Regions from separate parts of the Mesorhizobium sp. M8A.F.Ca.ET.161.01.1.1 genome, predicted to be linked through region 1. Evidence: riboswitches for the same ligand, from Rfam matches in the RefSeq annotation. Region 1 holds a riboswitch; the other holds the start of a gene.
What was found. Region 1 has a riboswitch for S-adenosylmethionine ahead of EN804_RS15760 (homoserine O-acetyltransferase). Riboswitches for the same ligand answer to the same signal wherever they lie in the genome.
Positions count from the first base shown of each region.

Region 2: it holds a riboswitch for S-adenosylmethionine, as region 1 does, so the genes downstream of both, EN804_RS20025 (O-succinylhomoserine sulfhydrylase) here and EN804_RS15760 (homoserine O-acetyltransferase) in region 1, are expected to answer to the same signal.

Region 1 is NZ_SRTD01000005.1:317,102-321,164, forward strand. It holds gene EN804_RS15750 (glycosyltransferase family A protein) at 1-227, opposite strand, end outside; gene metW (methionine biosynthesis protein MetW) at 545-1,159, opposite strand; gene EN804_RS15760 (homoserine O-acetyltransferase) at 1,218-2,387, opposite strand; SAM riboswitch at 2,509-2,586, opposite strand; gene hisC (histidinol-phosphate transaminase) at 2,724-3,833, shown strand; gene EN804_RS15770 (prephenate/arogenate dehydrogenase family protein) at 3,856-4,063, shown strand, end outside.
Region 2 is NZ_SRTD01000008.1:32,601-36,663, reverse strand. It holds gene EN804_RS20030 (ceramide glucosyltransferase) at 1-339, shown strand, start outside; gene EN804_RS20025 (O-succinylhomoserine sulfhydrylase) at 367-1,557, opposite strand; SAM riboswitch at 1,614-1,691, opposite strand; gene EN804_RS20020 (2'-deoxycytidine 5'-triphosphate deaminase) at 1,832-2,926, shown strand; gene araD1 (AraD1 family protein) at 2,978-3,970, opposite strand.

The sequences.
Region 1 (4,063 bases):
GCATTCCTGGCGGCATTGGCGCCGCGCCATTTCGCGCCGACATAGATCAGCCGAGGGTCGCGAATGCGCGCAAGCGCCGCTTCCGTCCCGTCGGTCGAGCCATCGTCGACGACGATATGCTCAAACCGCGCCATGCTCTGAGAAAGCACGCTTTCCACCGCGCGGAGCACCGTTTCGCGCCGGTTGTGAGTCGGGGTGATGACCGTGATGAGGGGCAAATGCTCCACGTCAGCTGTTTCCAGCGCGAAAATGCACTTTCCGATAGCTCTTCAGGATGGTTGAATGGATCGGACTTCCCCCTGGCTGGCCCTCATCGGATTAAGTGCGACGCTACAAAAAACAACCTGTTATGTCACCCATTGTGCCGTCGTTCTGACGACAAGGGAATGGTGAATTCCGGCGCCTAGCGCTTCAACCGCAACACTTTTGCCACCGCTGGAATTGGCGGAAGCTCTTGGCGGTTGCGTCCATGTGGTGTTGGCCGACGGCGTGGAACATCCGCACAAGCCCACGGATATCCTCGCGTAGGAGGCCGACGGCAGCCTTATCGCTTCAACAAAAACACCGCCTGCTGGCCAAAGAAATTCCAGAACCACCAGGGCATCGACAGGCCGATCTTCTGGCCGTTGGCGTCGAGCGCGGTCGCCTTTTCCACCGTCGCACCAAGCTCCTCGCACAGATTGACGAAGTCGCGGATGGTGCAGAAGTGGATGTTGGGCGTGTCGTACCAGGAGTAGGGCAGATCCTTGGTCACCGGCATGCGGCCCTTGACGAACAGCGACAGGCGCACCCGCCAATGGCCGAAATTGGGGAAGGACACGATCGCCCGATTGCCGATCCGGAGCAGTTCGTCGAGCACCAGCTTCGGGTTGCGGGTAGCCTGCAGGGTCTGCGACAGGACGACGAAGTCAAAACCCTTGTCGGGATAGAATTCGAGATCCTTGTCGGCATCGCCCTGGATGACCGAGAGGCCGCGCGCCACGCATTCGTTGACGCCGCGCTGCGAAAGCTCAAGGCCGCGGCCGTCGACCTGCTTGGTTTCCTGCAGCAATTCGAGCAGCGAGCCGTCGCCGGAGCCTACGTCAAGCACGCGCGATTGCGGCGGGATGAGGTTGGCGACGACCTCAAGGTCGACACGCTGGCTGCCATTGACGCTCATGGCTTCGCCTCCTGAGTGGCGCATGACGATGGTCCGAAAAGTCCGCAACGTTTCGGGGTCATGCGCCGAGCCCCCTGGCGCGCGCGGCCGAACCGATAAAGCCGTTGATGGCGGCAAACAGTTCCGGCTCGTCGAGCAGGAAGGCGTCGTGGCCGCGGTCGGTCTCGATCTCGACGAAGGAAACCGAGGCGCCGGCGGCGTTGAGCGCGTGCACGATCGAGCGGCTCTCTTCGGTCGGGAACAGCCAATCCGACGTGAAGGACACCAGGCAGAAGCGGGTCTTCGTGCCGGCAAAGGCGTCCGCCAGCCGGCCGCCATGGTCGGCGGCAAGGTCGAAATAATCCATCGACCGTGTCATGTAGAGGTAGGAGTTGGCGTCGAAGCGGTCGACGAAGGTCATGCCCTGGTGGCGCAGATAGCTCTCGATTTGGAAATCGGCATCGAAGCCGAAGGTCAGCGCTTCGCGGTCCTGCAGGTTGCGGCCGAATTTGCGGTGCAGGGCGGCTTCCGACAGATAGGTGATGTGGGCGGCCATGCGCGCCACCGCCAACCCCTTTTCCGGGCGCTTGCCGTGCTCGAAATATTTGCCGCCATGCCAGTCCGGATCGGCCATCACGGCCTGCCGCCCGACCTCGTGGAAGGCGATGTTCTGTGACGAATGGCGCGCGCCGGTGGCAATCGGCAGTGCCGAGAACACCCGCTCGGGATAGCTCGACGCCCATTGCAGCACCTGCATGCCGCCCATCGAGCCGCCCAGCACGCAGAACAGCTTCTCGATGCCGAAATGGTCGACCAGCATCTGCTGCGCACGCACCATGTCGCGGATGGTGATGACAGGAAGGTCGAGCCCATAGGGCTTTCCCGTGGCGGGGTTGGTCGAAGCCGGCCCGGTGGAACCAAGGCAGCCGCCGATGACGTTGGAACAGATGACGAAGAAACGGTTGGTGTCGATGATCTTGCCGGGGCCGATCAGCACTTCCCACCAGCCTGGCTTGCCGGTCACCGGATTGGTGTTGGCGACATGCTGGTCGCCGGTCAGTGCATGGCAGACGAGGATGGCATTGGAACGGGCATCGTTCAGAACGCCATAGGTCTGATAGGCGATCTGGAACGGCGACAGCACCGTGCCGGCATCGAGCTTGAGCGGCTTGTCGGGTCCGAAACGCAACACCAGGCTCGACGGATTGTCGACCTCGTTGTTGGTCCTTGCTGCGCGCAGAGCGGCCATTCCTAATCTCTCTTGCTGCATCGTTTCTTGCGAAAATCTCCGCTGATTTTCGCGGCGCCGATGCGGTCGTCCGGGCCGGTAGCGGACAATAAAAAACCGGCATTGCCTTCGCAAAGCCGGTTACGTCACGCAAACGGCCCTTTAGCGAATTGTTTAACGTGGCTGCAAGCCGACCGGCCAAATCACCACGGAACTGTCACCGCACTTCTAGAACCCGCCCGCCTCGCCGTCAATGGCGGCGGCTGGCACTAGTGCCGCCTCTCGACATTGCCGGCCATGGCTTGTATTTCCGCAGCGGCTTCCGGATGGAGGCATTTTCGACGGATTTTGCAAGACATGAACCAGACACCGGATCAGGCACGTCCAACCCCCCGCGCGGGCATCATGGACATAGACGCCTATGTGCCCGGCAAGAGCACGGCGCCGGCCGGGGTCGCCAAGGTCTACAAGTTGTCGTCGAACGAGAACCCGCTTGGCCCGTCGCCGAAGGCGATCGAGGCCGCGCGTGAGGTCGCCGGCAAACTCGACATCTATCCCGACGGCACCGCCAGGCGGTTGCGCGAGGCGATCGCCGAGGTGCATGGCCTCAACGCGCAGAACATCATCTGCTCCAACGGTTCCGACGAGATCCTTGGCCTGTTGGCACAGACCTATCTCGCGCCCGGCGACGAGGCCATGTTCACCGAACACGCCTTCATGGTCTACAAGATCTACATCCAGTCGGCCGGCGCCACCCCGGTCGTGGTCAAGGAGACCGACGAGCGCGCCGACATCGATGCGATGCTGGCGGCTGTGACGCCGCGCACGAAAATCGTGTTCCTGGCCAATCCCAACAATCCGACCGGCACCTATGTGCCGTTCCAGGAGGTGCGTCGCCTGCATGCCGGACTGCCGAAAAACGTGCTGCTGGTGCTGGACGCGGCCTATGCCGAATATGTCCGCCGCAACGATTACGAAGCCGGCATCGAGCTGGCCGGCAGCGCCGAGAACGTGGTGATGACCCGCACCTTCTCCAAGATCGGTCTCGGCGGAGCGCGTATCGGCTGGATGTATGGTCCGATGCACATTGTCGATGCGATCAACCGCGTGCGCGGCCCCTTCAACGTCAATGCGACCGCGATCGAGGCCGGCATCGCCGCGATCCGCGACCGCGCCCATGTCGAGCGCAGCGTGGCGCATAACGAGACCTGGCTCGCCTGGCTGAGCGAGGAGATGACTGGACTCGGACTGCGCGTGACGCCCAGCGTCGGCAATTTCCTGCTCATTCATTTTCCCGACGACCAGAGGCATTCGGCGGCTGCGGCGGATGATTATCTGAGCGCGCGCGGCTATATTCTGCGGCGCGTTTCAGGCTACGGCTTTCCCAACGCGCTGCGAATGACCGTCGGTACCGAAGAGGCCAATCGCGGCGTTGTCGCCGCGCTCAAGACATTCCTGAAAAGCTAGAACGCCTGAAAAGTTACACACCATGGCATCACCGATGTTCGAAAAAATCGCGCTGGTCGGCATCGGCCTGATCGGCTCGTCGCTGGCCCGCGTCATTCGCCGCGAAGGCCTGGCTCGCCATGTCGCGATCTCGACGCGCAGTGTGGCAACGCTCAAGCGAGCCGAGGAACTGGGACTAGGCGATTCCTACACCACCGATTCCAGGGAAGCTGTGCGTGATGCCGATCTGG
Region 2 (4,063 bases), on a different contig from region 1:
CGCCGCGTCACCTTCCCGCTGTTCTTCGCGCCCGAAATCCTGACCGGCGCGGCGGTGCCTCTCGCGCTTGCCCTGGTTGCTGCGGCGAGCGCCGGCATCAGCCTCTGGGCAACCGCGATTGCCGTGTTGGCGGCCTTCTACCTTCCGGAGTGCGCACTGGCCTTGTCCAAGGGCTGGTACCTGTCGCCGCGCATGGTCGCGGCCATGATGGCGCGGGACGTGATGCTCCCAACCCTCTGGGCGCGCGGCTGGCTCGGCGGCGCCGTCGACTGGCGCGGCAACGCAATGACCATCCGCACCAAGGCGGCCGAACTGGAGGAGACGCCGTCGCGCGCCTGATCGCCGCGACCGACGCTCCCAAACAGCCTATTTGGCGGCCTTCAGCGCCTGCGCGATGTCTTCCAGCAGGTCGTCGGCGTCCTCCAGGCCGACCGACAGCCTGAGCGTCCCTGGCCCGATGCCGAGTTCGGCGCGGGCCTCGTCGCTCAGGTTCTTGTGCGTCGTCGTCGCCGGATGGGTGATCAGGCTCTTGGCATCGCCGAGATTGTTCGAGATCAGCACGATGTCGAGGGCGTTCTGCAGCGCGAAGGCCGCCGGCTTGCCGCCCTTGACGTCGAGGCAGATCAGCGTCGAGCCGCCCGACATCTGCTTCTTGACGATGGCGGCCTGCGGATGGTCGGCGCGGCCGGGATAGATGACGCGGGCGATCTGCGGCTGCTCGGCCAGGAAGTCGGCGATCCTGCCGGCGCTTTCCGTCTGCTGGCGCACGCGCAGCGGCAGCGTCTCGAGCCCCTTCAGCAAGGTCCAGGCATTGAACGGCGACAGGCTGGGGCCGGTGTGGCGGAAATAGTCGTGCAGGTTTTCGTCGATCCACTTCTTGTCCGACAGGATGACGCCGCCGAGGCAACGGCCCTGGCCGTCAATATGCTTGGTGGCCGAGTAGACGACGATGTGCGCACCAAGCTGCAACGGCTTCTGCTGCAGCGGCGTGGCGAAGACATTGTCGACGACAAGCCGCGCGCCGATCGAATTGGCAAGCGAGGCGACGGCTGATATGTCGACGACTTCCAGCGTCGGATTGGTCGGGCTTTCCAGGAAGAACAGCTTGGTGTTCGGCCTGACCGCCTTTTCCCAATTGGCGATATCGGTGCCGTCGACCAAGGTCGCCTCGATGCCATAGCGCGGCGCCAGCGTCTCGACCACCCAGCGACAGGAGCCGAACAGCGCGCGCGCCGCAATGATATGATCGCCGGCCTTGACGCTGCACAGAAGGGCCGCGGTCACCGCCGCCATGCCCGACGCCGTGGCGCGCGCGTCCTCGGCGCCTTCGAGAGCGCACATGCGCTTTTCGAACATGTCGACGGTCGGGTTGGCGTAACGCGAATAGATGAAGCCAGGCTCTTCGCCCTTGAAGCGGGCTTCCGCCGCCTGGGCGGTTTTATAGACATAGCCCTGGGTCAGGTACATCGCCTCGGCGGTTTCGCCGAATTGGGAACGCAAGGTTCCGCCATGCACGAGTGCCGTCTGAGGTTTCCAGTTGCGCTTCTTGGTGCTCATCGCTTTGTTCCAGACACAAAAAAACCGGCCGCGAAAGTCGCAACCGGTCCATACGGCCTTGCGGCCCGACGGTCCTTTAGCGACTTGTTTAACGTGGCTGCAAGCCGACCGGCCAAATCACCACGGGATAACGACCCTTTAGACCCGCGCCACGCTTGCGTCAATTGCCGGCTTCATTAAGAGGTTTGTACCAAGGCAGGTTCCGCAAAAGTGCCCAGTGGTTTTGCGGCAAGAACCTGCACCAAAAGAGACCAGTCTTGGGCGGAGCCAGACTTTGCGGCAGACAGGCATTCTTCCCGATCAGGACATTTCGGCGCTGTTCAAGTCCGGCGCGCTGAAGTCGCCGCGCGCGCTCGATGCCGATCAGATCCAGCCGGCGAGCCTTGATCTCAGATTGGGGAAAAAGGCCTGGCGGGTGCGCGCCTCGTTCCTGCCCGGCCCCAACCACAAGGTCTCGGAAAAGCTCGATCGGCTGCAACTCCACGAGATTAATCTGACCGAAGGCGCGGTTCTCGAAACCGGCTGCGTCTATATTGTGCCGCTGCTCGAAAGTCTGGCCCTGCCGGCTGATATTTCGGCGTCGGCCAATCCGAAGAGCTCGACCGGGCGCCTAGACATCTTCACCCGCGTCATGACCGATCGCGGCCACGAGTTCGACAAGATCGCCGCCGGCTATCACGGTCCGCTCTATCTCGAAGTCAGCCCGCGCACCTTCCCGATCATTGCGCGCACCGGTTCGCGCCTGTCGCAGATCCGCTTCCGCACCGGCAATGCACTGCTCTCGGAGGCTGAGCTGCATGAATTGCACAACGCCGAGATGCTGGTCGCCACCGATCCGCCCAACATTTCCGGTGGCGGCATCGCGTTGTCGATCGATCTCAATGGCGACAAGGATGGGGTGGTTGGCTATCGCGGCAAGCACCACACCGGGCTCGTCGATGTCGACAAGCGTGCCGCCCAGGATGTCCTCGATTTCTGGGAGCCGATCCATAAGAGCGGCGCCGGCGAACTGGTGCTCGATCCCGACGAGTTCTACATCCTCGTCAGCCAGGAGGCGGTGCATGTGCCGCCGCTCTACGCCGCCGAGATGACGCCCTTCGATCCGCTGGTCGGCGAGTTCCGTGTCCACTATGCCGGCTTTTTCGATCCGGGGTTCGGCCATTCGGCGTCCGGCGGCACCGGCAGCCGGGCGGTGCTCGAAGTGCGCAGCCACGAAGTCCCGTTCATCCTCGACCATGGCCAGATCGTCGGCCGGCTGGTCTACGAGCACATGCTGAAGCGGCCGCGGGCGCTTTACGGCACCGACCTGGGCTCGAACTACCAGGCGCAAGGCCTCAAGCTCTCAAAGCATTTCCGCGCGGTGCGCTAAGGTCGAAGCTGCCGATCTCCCCACGAGAGGGGGATGACGCCCTCGTGGCTTTTACAGCGCCTTCACCGCCACCTTCACCGGCTTTTCGATTTCCAGCGGGTTGCGCAGCGGCAGGCCGAAATCCCCTGCCTCGATCTCGAACACGTCGCCTGCTTCCGTGTTGATGCCGTCGGCGAAGGATAGCGTCGCGGTGCCGAACATATGCACATGCACGTCGCCCGGCTGGCGGAAGGCCGAATATTTGAAGTGGTGGTGTTCGAGATTGGCGATGGTGTGCGACATGTTCGTTTCGCCCGACAGGAACGGCTTCTCCCACAATGTCTTGCCGTCTCGCAGGATGCGCGACGTGCCGCGGATGTCCGAAGGCAGGTCTCCGATCAGGATTTCCGGCCCGAACGAGGCATTGCGCAGCTTGGAGTGGGCGAGGAAGAGATAGTTCACGCGCTCGGTCACATGGTCCGAGAATTCGTTCGACAGCGTGAAGCCGACGCGGAACGGCGCGCCGTCGTCGCCGATGACATAGATCCCGGCGACCTCGGGTTCTTCGCCGGCATCCTTGGCAAAGGCCGGCGACATCAGCGCCGCGCCAGGCGCGACCGCCATGGTGCCGTTGCCCTTGTAGAACCATTCCGGCTGTACGCCGACCTGGCCTTTGGCGGGTTTGCCGCCTTCCAGCCCCATGCGGAACATCTTCATCGAATCGGTGAGCTGCTCCTCGCCGTCGGTGCTGAGCTTCTTGTGCATGGAATCGCGCGTCGCGGCCGACCCGAGATGCGTCAGCCCCGTGCCGGTCAGGTGCAGATGCGCCGGGTCGGGGTGATTGATCGGCGACAGGAGCCGTCCCCTCTTGTAGGCGGCGTCGAGATCGACCGTCTCGCCAAGTCCCTTGCGTTCGATCAGGGCGGCCAGGCCGACACCGGTGCGGGCGGCCTCCATCGCCAGCGAATAGACGCTGCGCGCGCCGTTGATGATCCGGGTCTTCCCGCCGCTGCGGGCAACGACACGGATCGTCTCGGCGTCGTCGAGAATCTGCGAGATCAGCATGATCAGTCCTCTCTCATTTTTCCGTGTCCGGCTGCCATCGGCAAAATCCTGACCGGCGCGGCGCGGAAACGCGCCACGGTTGAAACGCTTCGT